2 linked regions of the Draconibacterium halophilum genome follow. The protein of the gene in region 1 interacts with the protein of each later gene in a pairwise test. Links are inferred from orthologs where the notes say so. Each region holds a gene or a part of one and is shown on either strand. Other genes may lie near its edges.

Region 1 (7,836 bases):
TCATGAAACTGATCGGAGTAATAAAATTTATCTTCAGGTGTTCTTGAACCGGAATAATAGATTTCTTTAAATATGAACCCACCGGTATTATCTACCAAAATCAAATTCATTGCTATATCCGATTCTGCCATTAAAGAATAGTTAGATATTATTCCGTTAAAAATGTATTCCTCCCCATCGGTGCCAATAACAGAAAAGCTTGCTGTAAAATTATAATTTCCTTCAACCAGTTCAAAAATGGCGTTACCATCAGAAGTTGCTGTTACTGAAGTGGTTCTTGTGTTATTTGTGTTGGTAGCTGTAACAGTAACATTCTCTGGGAAATCTGCTACAGTAAATCCTTCAGGGTAACCTACCTTTACCGTAGTTATATAGCTGGGAGTAACATCATCTTTGCAGTTTGTTAGCAATAAACACATTAACAAGGATATGGTTATAAGTACAAATTTTCTCATGATATAAATTATAAATCGGTTTAAATATTTACAAACTAAATGTTAGGTTTGCTCCGAAGTAGGCAATTTGGTTTAATCTGGCATAGGTGCCGCTTCGTTTCACTTTATATAATGGCCGGTGATTAAACAGGTTGTATGCAAAAAACGACAACTTCGCAAATTTTCCAAATTCCTTGGTTAATTTTAAATTGAGTTGCCAGGTTATCGGATACGATTCCTCGTCATAAAAATCATCATCTTGCTTTTCTACCATAGTTGAGTAGGGGCTTCATACGAATACTTATCCTGCCATTTGTGGTAATCCATATCCATGTCATAAAAACCTACCGGATCCACATAAATGATTTCCCCAGCAGAAAATTGGCCGTATAGCTTTTCGTTTTTCTCGCCTCTGGTATAGGCAGCAGGTGTTCCGGATTCGTTTTCCCAAAAATTTTCAAACTTATTCATCCAAATTGTTTGAAGGTTGAGTGAAAAAATCATTTTGAGTTTAGGAATATGGGTGATGGTTTGGATGTTGGAATTTAAACGTTGCGTAATAATGCCAGAGTTTCCCGGCAAAACAGAAAGATATGGATAATAGTCTCCCTGGTACGATGAAGTTATCCTTTCCAAAAACGGTACAGCATGCCTGGATCTTTTTATGTGATAATAAGCACCGTCAACCATCAACTCTGTTTTTATCGGATTTATACGACCAAAGTTAATAACATATTCAATTCCTTTCTTGTCGACGCTATAGTTATTTATCGGTGACTTGTATCTTTCGAATTCATTTTCCTGCCCATAAGGCAATATTCGGATGTCTCCATTCTCCTCGTAGGTAATTTCTCCGTTATCAAAAACCGGTAAGAATCCCTTTCCCAAATCATCCCATTTTCGGTAATTTATTGAAAAGTATTGGTATTCCCAGCTGTAGCCATTTCTGATTCTCTCGCTAAATCCGGTAACAATAAATTTTATGCCTTTAATGTTGAAGTCGGCTCCCAATTCATATTTTTTATTTGACATTGGTTTTAAGCTCGGATTGCTGGTGTCTTCAATAACTTCTGTTGTTGAAACAATTAATTCCGGTGAGTAATTAAAACTCAGTTTGTCAATATAAGCGGCATCCGGATACATGTGCAACATAGTAGGTGTTTTTGATGTTTTTCCGAAGCCACCTCGGAGTGTAAGGTTGCGAAGTATTCTTTTTGTGTCGTTATCTGTTATTTTGTAGGCGACATTTATTCTTGGTTCCAGAGCGTTAAATCCATTGGTAGAGAAGATCCCTTTTGGAAGGAAATTGTTGTAGCGTATCCCTATTTGAGCTTCCAGGTTGTTAGTGCCAATTGGCAGGTTTATTCTATCTTCGGCAAAAAGAGCCAGTTTTTTGCTTGCCGGAATATCTTTAAATGCACGGGGCCGGGTTTCAATTGCATTTCTTGGCGGCCGGGTTAGGTCGTACAGCCTGCCTTCTCCATTATTGCCTGAAACCCGCCAGTCAAAACCATACAATACTTTGTGGCTCATTTTTCCAATTTTCCATCTTGAATCGAGTTTAATTGTTGCAAAATAATTGTAAGGTTTACCATCAACGTTTAGTTCGGAATAATAACTCGATGGTAAAATATTTACAGCATATTCTCCTGCTAAGTAGCTTGTTGGGATGGGAGTAGCAGAAGTGGTATTTAATGTATAGTTGTAAAAGTTCTGCTGTTTAAAGCTACCCGATAAGTTATAAGATAAGTTGCCAAGCCACCATTTTTGAAGCGACCATTTTCCGTAAATTTTCAAATCTAAACCAGATTCTCTTTCGCGCTGACGTTCCAGTTTTCGCTGGTCCGGATCTTTCTTTTCGTCATCAAGTGTGCGAAAATAATTTCCCTTAAAATTTATACTTAAGGGATTATGTTTCTTAAAAAGGGTATTTGAGTAGCCAAATTGTCCGTTTATTCTTTTATAAATACTTGCAGGTTCTCTCAAATCATCATATGAATGGGTATAGTCAAATTCAATATTTACAGCTCCTTTGTTTTCACCTTCAAGCAAAAATCCTTTGGAAATTGCGACTTGTTTAATTTTTGGGTCGGTTTTCACTTTTCCTTTAAGAGGCGTTTTTCCTGATTTTGTTTTTATCAGCACTACACCAGTTGTTAAATCGCCGTATTGTACTGATGGAATTCCCCGGATAACTTCTACGGATTCGATAAAATCCGTTGATATTTGACGAATATCTATTCCGCCTCCAGCTGTGGAATATGCATTTGATTGACCTTGTGTGGTTGTATTTACTGATTGCATATTTGCATCATTGTCCATTGGTGTTCCATCAATAATAATTGCAGTTCCTAAAGCATCATTGGAATTAGCTGGTCTGGTTCTGTCTTCTCCCGAGTAGGTGTTTATATCCCTGATTGTTATTTGATTGGCCTTTGACAAATCGGGATTTAAAGAAATCTGGCCGGGAGCCAACTGCATAATATCGGAAAGACTTGTAGGCTGTGAATGTTCAATCGCAACATTCTCGATGGTTGAAGATGAACTTAAACTGGTATTCTCCCGGGCTACAACAGTTATTTCATTCAATCCGAGAGAGCTAACCTCCATAGATATATTGTAGCTCGCAATATTTCGTTTAATTTCAACTGGTTTCTCGTACCTTTCGTAACCTAAGCACGAAGCTTGTATCGTATATATTCCTTCTGGAATATCATCAAAATTAAACTCACCATTTAAATCCGATGTTGTCCATCGATTTAGCTCCAATAATTGTATGGCAACTAAACCTATTTGGTCTTTGGTTTCGATGTGCTCAACCACTCCGGAAAAATTATAAGTATTTTGAGCAAACAGATATAAAGGTAGTGTTGTAATTACCAGGGAAATTATATGCTTTAAAAATTGGTTCATATGTTCACTCGAAAACGACTCTTTTACTCTGTTCTTTTAATACCACTTCATTATTGTTTTAATTGTGGAATTTCCTGTTTTTGCAATAAAATTTTAAATATAGTCAATATTTGAGGTCAACGATTTGTTTACGTACAATTTGAGAATATACGTCTTCTAAAAAGAATTGTAGAAAGATGATGAGGTAATTGTAAGGTTAAATTTATTTACTGAGAAAAAGCAGGGAGATTTTCAAATTAAAACAGGGTTTAGTTATCCTGTTGGTAAATATTCATCTTTTCAAGTGCCTCAATTGCTTCATCGATCGAAAGATAAAGGTCACCTTCTTTTTCGTCCCATACCTGGCCTTTGTTTATTCCTCTTAAACTGCAATCTATTGTTTCATTCAGAATTACCGTTTCAATGGCTTTCATTTTTACCGAATTTTCGTCTATTTGAACCACTTTGGCTTTAACGGGTTTCCCTTTCACCGGTTTATCATTTTTAGTTACCTGAATAACCAAACCATAGCAAATTCTCCCTTCTTCTACCCACACCGGAATCTTTGCTTTTAAGGAATCGCTCATTTCTACTTTTTTCTCACTGTAGGTGTATGAGGCTATTTCTTCCGATTTTTTTGAAGAATCACAACTGATAATGCCTATTGAGGTTAACAGACCAACAAATAATACCAGTTTTTTCATGCAATAAAAAAGTTTGACCCAAAAGAATAATGCAATGTTCTTTCTTATAATACCCCGGCCTTAGCAGATGTTTCTTAAGAACAGAGGTAAATGTAGCAAATATCATCGAAACATGGCTTGGGAGTGGTTTATTGTTAACGAAAAAAGCCATTTCCTAACTGAGGAGGAAATGGCTTTTCAATATTTTTTAATGGCTTATAACCTAGAATCCGTTGATGATTCCAATAAAGTCTTCAGCTTTTAATGAAGCACCACCAATTAAACCACCGTCAACATCTTTGTTGGCGAATAATTCTTTTGCGTTGCTTGGTTTACAGCTACCACCGTAAAGAATCGAAGTTCCTTCAGCAACTTCCTCGCCAAATTTGGCCGTAATTGCAGCGCGAATATTAGCGTGCATATCCTGAGCCTGGTCAGAACTTGCAGTAACACCTGTGCCAATTGCCCAGATTGGCTCGTAAGCAATAACGATTTTCTTGAAATCGTCGGCTGACAGTTGGAAAACTGTTTCTTCCAATTGGTTTACAACATATTCGTTGTGTGTGCCTGCTTCGCGAATATCCAAAGCTTCACCACAGCAATAAATCGGAGTTAATCCGTTTTCTAACGTAAGGGCTACTTTTTTATTAAGAATTTCACTTGTTTCACCGTAGTATTCACGACGCTCAGAGTGACCTAAAATAACATATTCGGCACCGGTTGATTTTACCATTTCAGCAGAAACTTCACCTGTGTAAGCTCCTTTGGCTTCAGCAGCACAGTTTTGAGCTGATACACCAATTCTGTCAGTATTAACTGTTTCAACTACTTTTGTAATGTGTGTAAATGGTGTTCCCAATACAACAACTACATCGTTAGCACCTTCGCTCGCTACAATGGCGTCAACAGCTTTTGCCAACTCAACACCTTCTTGCAAGGTGGTGTTACATTTCCAGTTTCCTGCAACTATTTTTTGTCTCATATTATTGAATTTTAGTTTATTAGATTTTCAAAAATCGATCACAAATTTAACCGAATTAATTGATTCGCGGGCTATTGAAAATAATGCTTAAATACAATTAACTATTTGTTTACGGAATTTAAAGCAGTAAGCACGGGTTTTATTCGTTTATAAACTCGCTTTCAATTTCTTGCGGAGTTGGAATATCATTGTAATGCCATTTTCCCAGAATCGTTCCGTCTTTCATTACAATCAAGCCCGGGTTGGAACGAATCATTGTTTTTAAGGTAATTTCGTCAGCATTAAAGAATTCGTAAGGAGCCTGATTTTTTTCAGCAAATTGCATCGCTTCGTCTTGCAAAGTTGAGGTAAGGCAAATAAACGAATACCCCTGATCCATTGCCCAATGCGCCAATGCATTTATTTTGTCCTGCGATTTAGTGCTGGTTTTATGCAGATCGTAGGCCACCAATATAAAAACATAATTCTCGTCGTAAATAAAAAAGTCTTTTATATCATCTCCTTCGGGCGATTCAATTATAAAATTATGAATTGGTGGTTCATAGCCCTCCTGCACCAAGTTTGATTCCATGTCGTGATATTCCCAGTTTACAGTGTCTTGCCACGGGTAGTTGTCTTCGGTGAATTCTTTCACCTCGCCGCTGTTTTTGTTTTTATAGTAGAATATATTCTCATAGATTTCCTGTGGTGCATCATCGGGGATACTCATTGCTTCAGGAATATTGGTACCCACTTTATAAGGTCTGAAATCAAAAATTGGTAGATGATTGTACGAATAGAAAACAATACCAAAATAAACGATAAAAACACCAATACTCATAATGGCCGGTACTTTGCTTTTTACTTTGTCGGCAAACCAGTTGCGGTTAGCTACAACAATAATGGCCAGCACAATAAATACCAGGTTTTTATAAAATGTTTCCCAGTTTGAAATTACCAGTGCATCGCCAAAACAGCCGCAGTCGGTTACCGGGTTTTTTAGTGCGATCCAAAGGGTAAGCGGCGTAAAAAAGACCATAAATGCCAGCCCCAGCCACGAAAATAGGCGCATCCGCCAGTTAAATAAAAAGGCTACACCAATGGCAAACTCGGCAAAAGCCAGGAGAACGCCCAGCGGAAAAGCTGCCCAAAGCATCCAATCCAGACCCATGGCATTAAAGTAGTCGGTAAATTTGTAGGCCGAACCCCAGGGATCAATTCCCTTTACAAATCCAGAAAAAATAAAAACAATACCAAAAAGAATTCGGGCGAGCTGTTTTACAATATTCATAGAGTGATTTTATTCTTCGTTTTCAAATTCAATTTTAATCATGGCAAATACAGAATAGTTTATCATGTCCATGTAGTTGGCATCAATACCTTCCGAAATGAGTGTTTTGCCCTGGTTATCTTCTATTTGTTTTGTACGTTGTATTTTCATTAAAATAAGGTCGGTGTACGAGCTGATTCGCATATTTCGCCAGGCTTCACCGTAATCGTGGTTTTTATTCATCATCAGCATTTTGGCCTCGTTGAAATACTTGTCGTAAAGTTCCTGGATTTTTTCGTTTGGAATTTCGTGGTCAGACGGTCCCAGTTCCAGCTGAATCAACCCCATAATGCAGTAATTGATAATACCAATAAATTCTGGTTTTACACCTTCGTCAACTTTTGATATGCCTTTTTCTTCAATGCTTCTAATGCGCTGTGCTTTAATATATATTTGGTCAGTAAGTGAGGTCGGACGCAATATTCGCCAAGCGGTGCCGTAATCGGTCATTTTCTTTGAAAAAATAGTACGGCAGATTGAAATTACCTGGTCGTATTGCTTATTTGTTTTGTCCATTGTTCTTTGTCTTTTTTCTTCTGATTGAGCCAATTGTGCTAAATTCGCTATGTTCTGTCTGTTTTTGTATGCTAAAATTGCCGGATAAAAGTATTAAAAAATGACAAATTTGGCCCGTTTTATTCTACATTTGTAGTTAACGACAATTAATAGTTCGTTAATAATTTGTTAAACATAAAAGCTCAGTTCTTATGTTGATTACGCAGTCAGCCGGTAAGTTCCTGAAACGAAACAGTACATTACATCTTGGTGAAAAAGAAGTTGACCTATCCATTCCTGTAGTTGCCGGAATTGTGAATATTACGCCCGATTCGTTTTTTGATGGTGGAAAAATGGAAGACGAAGCTACGATGCTAAAAGCCATTGAGCAAATGATAGCTGATGGTGCCGGCATTATTGATGTAGGTGCGGTTTCTACACGACCAGGGGCAAAAACTGTTTCTACCAAGGAAGAGTTAGCACGACTTTTACCGGCAGTAAAGGCTATTCACAATGCATTTCCCGATCTTGCTCTTTCGGTAGATACGTTTCGTTCGTGGGTGGCTGTTCGTGTTATTGATGAGGTGGGGCCCATAATTATTAACGATATTTCGGGGGGTACACTCGACACAAATATGTTTGAAACTGTTGGCAAGTTGCAAGTCCCATACATTCTGTCGCACATAAAAGGAACTCCGCTTAACATGCAGGAGGATCCTCAATACGACGACCTGATTCGCGAAGTAGCGCAGTATTTTGCCGAGAAAGTAAAAAAACTAAATAAACTGGGTGTAAAAGAGGTTATTCTTGATCCTGGATTTGGTTTTGGAAAAACACTCGACCATAATTTCGAGTTATTAAATAAACTCGATGCGTTTAAGGTTTACCAATTGCCGGTTATGGTAGGCTTAAGTCGTAAATCGATGATATGGAAAGCACTTGGTGCATCCCCGGAAACGGCACTAAACGGCACGTCTGTTGCGAACACATTGGCATTAATGGGGGGGCTGATATTTTGCGTGTGCATGACGTAAAAGAAGC
Region 2 (7,878 bases), 1.0 Mb from region 1 along the record:
TTGGCCATACGCATAATCTCTTCCGTTATTGTAGTAGCCTCCACTATAACCTCCGCCATAATAGCTTCCTTTACCGTACCAGCCACCATAATAACTACCATAATATCTTCCACCATAATAAGGTGAGTAATATCCGTGGCCCCAGCCATAGTATGGAGAATTCCAACCCCAACCAGAATAAAATCCACCCCAACCCAACGACCAGCCAAGCGACCAGCGAGGTGAGTACATTGATGAATAATAATAAGGATCGTAGTAGAATGGGTCGTAATAACTCCAGCTATCCCAGTAAAACGGATCGTAGAAAGACGGACGGTGGAAACGGCGGATACGGTAAGCGTAATCCAGTTCATCTCCATCGTAATAATTGTTTATTACGTATTTCATCTCGTCGTCGTTGTAATATACAGTCGTGTCGCTGGCTTCCATTTCCATTTGGTCCATGTTGTAGCGCAACACATCGGCATCTTCTTCTGATCCTTCAAAGATGTAGTTGTTCATGGTGTTAGAACCATCTTCCTCTCTTTCAATATTGCTGATGATCATCGCGTTGGCCGATTTTTCTACCGGCTCTTCAGCAACTTCTTCAACTGCTATTGGAGGAGGAACTTCACCCGGATTAAAATAGATGTCGTCGGAATAAGTACCAGACACATATCCTCCCGTGGTACAGGCACCAAGTATGATAGCCAGTAATCCTAATAATGTTAATCTTGATTTCATAAGGTATCCTCCGTTTATTTAATGTCAATAATAATTACTTTCTTTGTAAGCTCAAAATTTATACAATTAAAAACAAAATCTATACCAAATATTAGATTATGGCTAAAGAATTGACTTCGCGCAGCGAGAATTATTCACAATGGTACCAGGATTTGGTCATTAAAGCAGACCTTGCCGAGAACTCAGCGGTAAGGGGGTGTATGGTTATAAAGCCTTACGGCTATGCCATTTGGGAGAAAATGCAGGCCGAATTAGACCGTATGTTTAAAGAAACCGGACACGTTAATGCATACTTCCCGCTATTTATACCAAAATCTTTTTTTAGTAAAGAAGCTGCTCACGTTGAAGGATTTGCAAAAGAGTGTGCCGTAGTAACTCACTATCGTTTAAAAAACGACGAGGAAAATGGAGGAGTGATCGTTGATCCGGATGCAAAACTGGAAGAGGAATTGATTGTACGACCTACTTCTGAAACCATAATTTGGAATACGTATAAAAACTGGATTCAGTCGTACCGCGACTTGCCAATTCTTTGTAACCAGTGGGCAAATGTGGTGCGTTGGGAAATGCGTACCCGCCTGTTTTTGCGTACTACCGAGTTTTTGTGGCAGGAAGGTCACACTGCCCATGCTACAAAGGCGGAGGCAATTGAGGAAACTGAAACGATAATTAACCTTTATGCCAATTTTGCCGAGAATTTTATGGCTGTTCCGGTTATAAAAGGTTTAAAATCGGCCAACGAGCGTTTTGCCGGTGCTTTGGAAACTTACTCTATTGAAGCTTTAATGCAGGATGGGAAAGCATTACAATCGGGAACTTCGCATTTTCTGGGGCAGAATTTTGCCAAAGCTTTTGATGTTAAATTTGCAAATAAAGAGGGCAAAGAAGATTACGTTTGGGCAACATCATGGGGGGTTTCAACCCGCTTGATGGGAGCGTTAATTATGGCGCATTCTGACGATAATGGATTGGTGCTTCCTCCAAAACTGGCGCCTTTCCAGGTGGTTATAGTTCCTATTTATCGTAAAGAGGAGCAACTTGCAACTATTACCGAAAAGGTGGATGGAATTGTTGCTAAATTGAAAGCAAGAGGTATTTCCGTTAAATACGACGACCGCGATACACGCAAACCGGGTTATAAATTTGCAGAACATGAATTAAAAGGTGTTCCTGTGCGTTTGGCTATTGGACCACGCGACCTGGAAAACGGGACGGTGGAAGTTGCCCGTCGTGACAACCTGACAAAAGAAGTTACGCCACTTGAAAATATCGAAGAATACGTAGAAAAATTGCTGGAAGATATTCAGCAAAATATTTACCAGAAAGCCTATGATTACAGGGCCGAAAATACGCGAAAAGTGGATACCTGGGAAGCGTTTAAAGAGGTGTTGAAAACTTCCGGAGGTTTTATTTCGGCACACTGGGATGGCACTTCTGAAACCGAAGAAGCTATTAAAAACGAAACCAAGGCAACCATTCGTTGTATGCCGCTGGAATACGAAGAGGAAGAAGGTGTTTGTATATACTCAGGTAAACCTTCAAAACGCAGAGTTTTATTTGCACTGGCCTATTAATTGCCGTCATTCCGTCCGTCAGTTGACGGATCGGAGTCTCAATTGTACAAAATAAGATGCTGAAATAAATTCAGCATGACGTAAGAGAAAAAATATTAAAAGCAGCTCAACTGGGCTGCTTTCTTTTTTTTCAGTAAATACGTACATTTAAACGTTAATAATTGTACGCTATGTCAGATAAAGAAGTTCGGGCTTCGTTTCTTGAAGCACTGGTTATCAAATCAACGGTAAAACAACAGATTTACGAGAATACCCGGCAAACATTTACTATCCTGAAAAAAGTTCTAAATCAGCTTGAAATAGATTATTTGAAAGCTGTAAAAGGCAAGGTGCCGGATGTGGCTTTACCGCATTACAGCGACAGAGGACCTTTTGAAGTTGAGTTTAAAGTGGGTGGCGATCTGCTGATTTTTAGTATGCACTCTAATGTGTTCGAATTCGATGATAAACACCCGGTGTGGAAAACAAAATACATTAAAGATGACGCTATGCGTGCTTATTGTGGCGTTATCAATATTTATAATTTTCTGGCCGACTCGTTTAAATACAATCGTGTTAATGATTTGGGCTACCTCGTTGCGCGCATTTTCATCAACAAAGACAAACATTTTTTTGTTGAAGGGAAACGACAATCCGACGAGGTAGTGAAAGATTTTGCCAACGATACCATTTCTCCCGGATTTGTTCGACAAATTGTTGAAACAGCTATTCAGTACAGTATTGAGTTCGATTTGCTGATGCCGGTTTACGATCAGGTAAAAGTGGCCACGGTCGATCAGATGCGGCAAAAAATGAGTCATTCGAAAATGGTAACCGGCAAACGTTTGGGATTTACCTTTAATTCCGATGATGTATAGAACAAGCATCAGTTTTTATAGTGAACAAAAAGTATAAATTTGCATATAACAAAATATAGAATATTAAAAAGACAGAATAACAGAATGGAAAAAGTAGTAGAACGATTTATCAATTACGCGAAACAATACACCACTTCCGATCCAAAATGTAAAACTTATCCGAGTACCGATCGGCAGTTGGTTTTTATGAAAAAACTGGTTGAAGAGTTAAAAGCGATTGGATTAGGTGAGGTGGAAATGGATGATTACGGCTATGTTACGGCAACTATTCCGGCAAAAGGAGTTAGCGATAGTCCTGTGGTGGGTTTTATTGCCCATGTGGATACCAGCCCTGATTTTTCGGGTGAAAGTGTAGCACCGCAGATCATTGAGAATTATGATGGTTGTACGATTTTTCTGAAGAACAAGGTTTGTATCGATCCAAAGCAGTTTCCTGAGCTATTAAACTACAAAGGACAAGATATTATTACTGCCGATGGTACAACGCTGTTGGGAGCCGACGATAAAGCAGGAGTGGCGGAAATTGTAACTGCTGCCGAAACTTTGCTACACGCAAAAGATATCCAGCACGGAAAAATTCGCATCGCTTTTACGCCCGATGAGGAAATTGGTAAAGGAACCGATTATTTTGATGTGAAGAAATTTGGAGCCGATTTTGCCTACACCCTGGATGGCGGGCAGGTTGGAGAGCTGGAGTTTGAAAACTTTAATGCAGCCGGTGCCACGATTAAAATTAAAGGATTGAGCGTACATCCCGGAGCGGCCAAAAATAAAATGATTAACGCACTCTTAGTTGCGCACAAATTGATTGGCATGTTACCGTCAACTCAACGTCCGGAACATACCGAAAAATACGAAGGGTTTTTCCATCTGCTTTCGATGAATGGCGGAGTTGAAGAAGCTGAGTTGTTTTACCTGATCCGCGACCACGACAAAAGCAAATTTGAAGATAAAAAGCAGTTACTGACAGAGGTAGTTAAACTGATTAATATGGAATATGGAAAAGAAATTGTTGAGTTGGAAATTACTGATCAATACTACAACATGCGCGAAAAAGTGGAGCCGGTAAAATATATTATCGACATAGCCGAAAAAGCCATGTTGGATGCCGGTGTTGAACCGATAATCAAAGCTATTCGCGGAGGAACCGACGGCGCACGTTTATCATACGACGGGTTGCCTTGCCCTAATATTTTTGCCGGGGGCCATAATTTTCATGGGCCATTTGAGTTTGTTCCCATTCCTTCGATGCTTAAATCGGTTGAAGTGATTTTGAACATAGCGCAGGCGGTGGGTAAAATAAAGAAGTAGTTGCTTGTCATTTCGACGAAGAATGAGGAGAAATCTGTTCTTCAAGGAAGAGTTTTCTCAGTCGTTCCTCCTTCGAAATGACAGAATCAGTTACAACAACGCGCTTAGCGATTCTAACCGCTTAGCGCTTATTCGCTTCAGTACTATAATTTTCAGAAAGAGAGGAAATAAATAGCAAAACAATCCATGTTCGATCAGTTCATAAAAAATATAAAGGAGAAGCAACTTATTAAGCCTGGACAAAAAGTTTTGCTGGCTGTTAGTGGCGGAATTGACAGTATGGTCATGTTGCATTTATTCGAACATTCGGAGTTTGAATACGGCATAGCCCATTGTAACTTTAGCTTGCGTGGAGCTGAGTCGGATGATGATGAGGCTTTTGTGCACGAAAAAGTGGAACAGCATGGAACGCCGGCATATTTCGAAACTTTTGATACCACGGACTATGCAAATCTTAAAGGAATTTCTATAGAAATGGCAGCGCGCGAATTGCGTTATGAGTTTTTTGAGCGCATTCGTAAGCAGTATGAATACGACCTGATTGTAACGGCTCATCATCAGGATGATCTGATTGAGACATTTTTTCTGAACCTTTCGCGGAAAACGGGAATAAAAGGCCTTACCGGAATAAAAGAAAAAAAAGGGAAATTGATACGTCCGCTGTTATTTGCCAGTCGCCAAGACATTGAAAAATACGCTACCCAAAACTACATTGCTTACCGCGAGGATTCGTCGAATAATGAAGTGGTTTATCAGCGTAATTTTTTGAGACATAAAATCCTACCATTATTTTCGGAGTTGAATCCGGCGTTCAATAAAAACTTCATGGCCAGCGTTGAGAATCTGAAAGCTGCCTACGATGTTTATGCGGCGGCTGTTGGAAGCGAAATCAATGAGATTTTGACGGAAGAAAAAGACCAGTTGTTAATTTCTATTTCTGCCTTGCAACAATCGGTTCATTCCAAAACAGTATTACTCGAGATCTTGTCGGGGTACGGTTTTAATGCCAGTGTGGTGGATGCTGTTTGTCAAAGTTTGAACAACGTTTCAGGGAAACAGTTCTTCTCAAAAACACACCGCCTGGTAAAAGATCGTGATGCCCTGTTTTTATCTGAACTAAAAAACGATGAGGATCGCTTTTACTATATCGAAAAGGAAGATATGGAATTGTTTGCGCCTTTCGGTATTTCAATTGAACGATTAGATGTTAAGGACTTTGTGATTATAAAAGACCGGAATATTGCTTGTGTAGATCTGGATGAAGTAGAATTTCCGCTGCTTATGCGTAAATGGCAACAAGGCGATTATTTCCAGCCACTGGGAATGACCGGTTTTAAAAAGGTGAGCGATTTTTTTATCGACCAAAAAATTCCACTGCACGAAAAAGAAAATACCTGGCTGCTGTGCAGTGGTAAAAAAATCGTGTGGATTATGGGGCACCGACTGGATAACCGTTTTAAAGTAACTTCTTCAACAAAACAGGTGCTGAAAATTGAGATAGAGTAGAAGCTACAAGGGAAAACCTCGAAAATATTTTTCTTAAACTGCTTGCTGTCTTTTCTAAATCCATCTGTAATAATTTCCTGAAAAATATCGAGGATAACGATTGAGATGTTGGTCTTTTTATTCGCCACGGAGTTATTCTTAGCTTTGGCAAGCTACTATCCCCTTGAATGCAAGGCCACGCGGTTGCCTTCGCTGTCGATAATCAACGCCATAAATCCATATTCATCCGAAATTCTTGTTTTAGGCTGTAATACTTTACCGCCGGCATCTTCAATGCGCGATAGTTCGTTATTTAGGTCGCCGGATTGGGCCGTAAAATAAATTATAATTCCCTCAGTTGAAGGCTTATAAAACTTGGGGTGGCAAACGAGTGATCCAGTTGAGCCGTAGCTTTCATCAGTCATTGGGAACCATGCCATATCCAGTGGTCCCATTTGGTTGCGGTCTAGTTTTACATCTAAAACGGTTTCGTAAAATTTCATGGGCCGGTTCATGTCGGTAACCGGCACTTCAAACCAGCCTACTGCATTACTTTGCATAATCGTTTCATTAAAAGTTTATACCGATAGAACACAAATTTTGGGCACAAGGTTTTACAACTTGTCGAATTTTAAGCTCTTGTAATGAACTGAAAAATGTTGTTTTTATAAGGAGGAGCAGATTTTTTTGAGAGGGGATCAAAAGAAAAGCACTTTCCGCCATGCAGGATTAAAACTCACATTGCAGGAAAGTGCCTTTGTACTTTTATTCTTCAAAAGTCATCGAGTAAGGGAAACTACTTGTTTCCGTTCCGCGTGTTTTATTTGGCTGGCTAGCCATATCAAAAACTAGCTCTCCTCCATTTTGAATGGTAGCATGTTTCAGGAAGTTCTTGTTGTACGTCTCGCCGTTCAGTACAACATCGTTTACATAAACGTTTTCTTTCGAGTTATTTGTTGCGTCGATCACAAACTCATTACCGTTTTCGAGGGTAACCGTGATTTTGTTGAACAGTGGCGATCCGAGCACGTACTCGTCAGTTCCCGGGCTAACAGGATAAAATCCCATCGCGCTAAAAACATACCATGCTGATGTCTGACCGTTGTCTTCGTCGCCACAATAACCGTCAGCCTGGTACGAGTATAATTTTGTAAGCACTTCGCGAACGTGCGCTTGTGTCTTCCACGGTTGATCGGAATAATTGTACAAATAAATCATATGCTGAATAGGCTGGTTGCCATGTGCATAGTTGCCCATTCCGGCAATCTGCATTTCACGAATTTCGTGAATAGTCCCCCCGTAATAAGAATCGTCGAAAATTGGAGGAACAACAAAAACAGAGTCGAGCATAGCCACAAAATCATCGTTGCCGCCCATCAGTTGTTTCAAGCCTTCAATATCCTGGAATACACTCCAGGTGTAATGCCAGCTGTTTCCTTCGGTAAAAGCATCGCCCCATTTGTACGGACTAAATGGCGACTGGAAAGTACCATCTTCGTTTTTACCACGCATCAGTTTGCTTTCCGGATCGTAAACATTGTGGAAATTGCGGGCACGTTGTTTAAACAGGTCAATCTCTTCCTGAGGTTTACCCAGCTCCTCTGCCAGTTTCCAGATACAGTAATCGGCATAAGCATATTCCAATGTGCGGGCTGTATTTTCGTTAATGCCAACGTTGTATGGCACATAACCCAGTTTGTTGTAATACTCTGCACCAAAACGCCCAACCGATTCAACGGTTTCCATGTGCCCTTTGGTATTTTTTATCATAGCTTCGTACAGTGTTTCAATATCATAATCGCGGATTCCTTTTAAATACGAATCGGCAATCAACGATGCTGAGTTGGAACCAATCATACATCCGCGGTGCCCCGGGCTTGCCCATTCCGGCAGCCAGCCACTTTCTTTGTAAGTATTTACCAGTCCCT

Evidence for each region.
Region 2: the proteins of tpiA (region 1) and pepT interact in binary tests that used the Escherichia coli proteins (3 or more experiments, as listed by UniProt). The link is inferred for Draconibacterium halophilum from one-to-one orthologs.

What each region holds. Positions count from the first base shown.
Region 1 is NZ_CP048409.1:2,349,744-2,357,579, forward strand. Bases 3,113-6,032 are described here. They hold tpiA (triose-phosphate isomerase), read right to left. Parts: upstream 4,992-6,032; coding sequence 4,233-4,991; downstream 3,113-4,232. Other genes in these bases: G0Q07_RS09505 (TonB-dependent receptor), read right to left, coding at 3,113-3,347; G0Q07_RS09510 (hypothetical protein), read right to left, coding at 3,596-4,030; G0Q07_RS09520 (BT_3928 family protein), read right to left, coding at 5,131-6,032. In the rest of the region: G0Q07_RS09495 (DUF4876 domain-containing protein), read right to left, coding at 1-455; G0Q07_RS09500 (hypothetical protein), read right to left, coding at 484-708; more of G0Q07_RS09505, read right to left, coding at 702-3,112; more of G0Q07_RS09520, read right to left, coding at 6,033-6,261; G0Q07_RS09525 (DUF1599 domain-containing protein), read right to left, coding at 6,271-6,816; folP (dihydropteroate synthase), read left to right, coding at 7,008-7,829. UniProt on the Escherichia coli protein: Involved in the gluconeogenesis. Catalyzes stereospecifically the conversion of dihydroxyacetone phosphate (DHAP) to D-glyceraldehyde-3-phosphate (G3P).
Region 2 is NZ_CP048409.1:3,357,968-3,365,845, reverse strand. Bases 2,390-5,351 are described here. They hold pepT (peptidase T), read left to right. Parts: upstream 2,390-3,238; coding sequence 3,239-4,465; downstream 4,466-5,351. Other genes in these bases: tilS (tRNA lysidine(34) synthetase TilS), read left to right, coding at 4,652-5,351; G0Q07_RS13485 (hypothetical protein), read left to right, coding at 2,468-3,154. Also shown: G0Q07_RS13495 (hypothetical protein), read right to left, coding at 1-723; proS (proline--tRNA ligase), read left to right, coding at 822-2,297; more of tilS, read left to right, coding at 5,352-5,971; G0Q07_RS13470 (VOC family protein), read right to left, coding at 6,127-6,510; G0Q07_RS13465 (GH92 family glycosyl hydrolase), read right to left, coding at 6,716-7,878. UniProt on the Escherichia coli protein: Cleaves the N-terminal amino acid of tripeptides.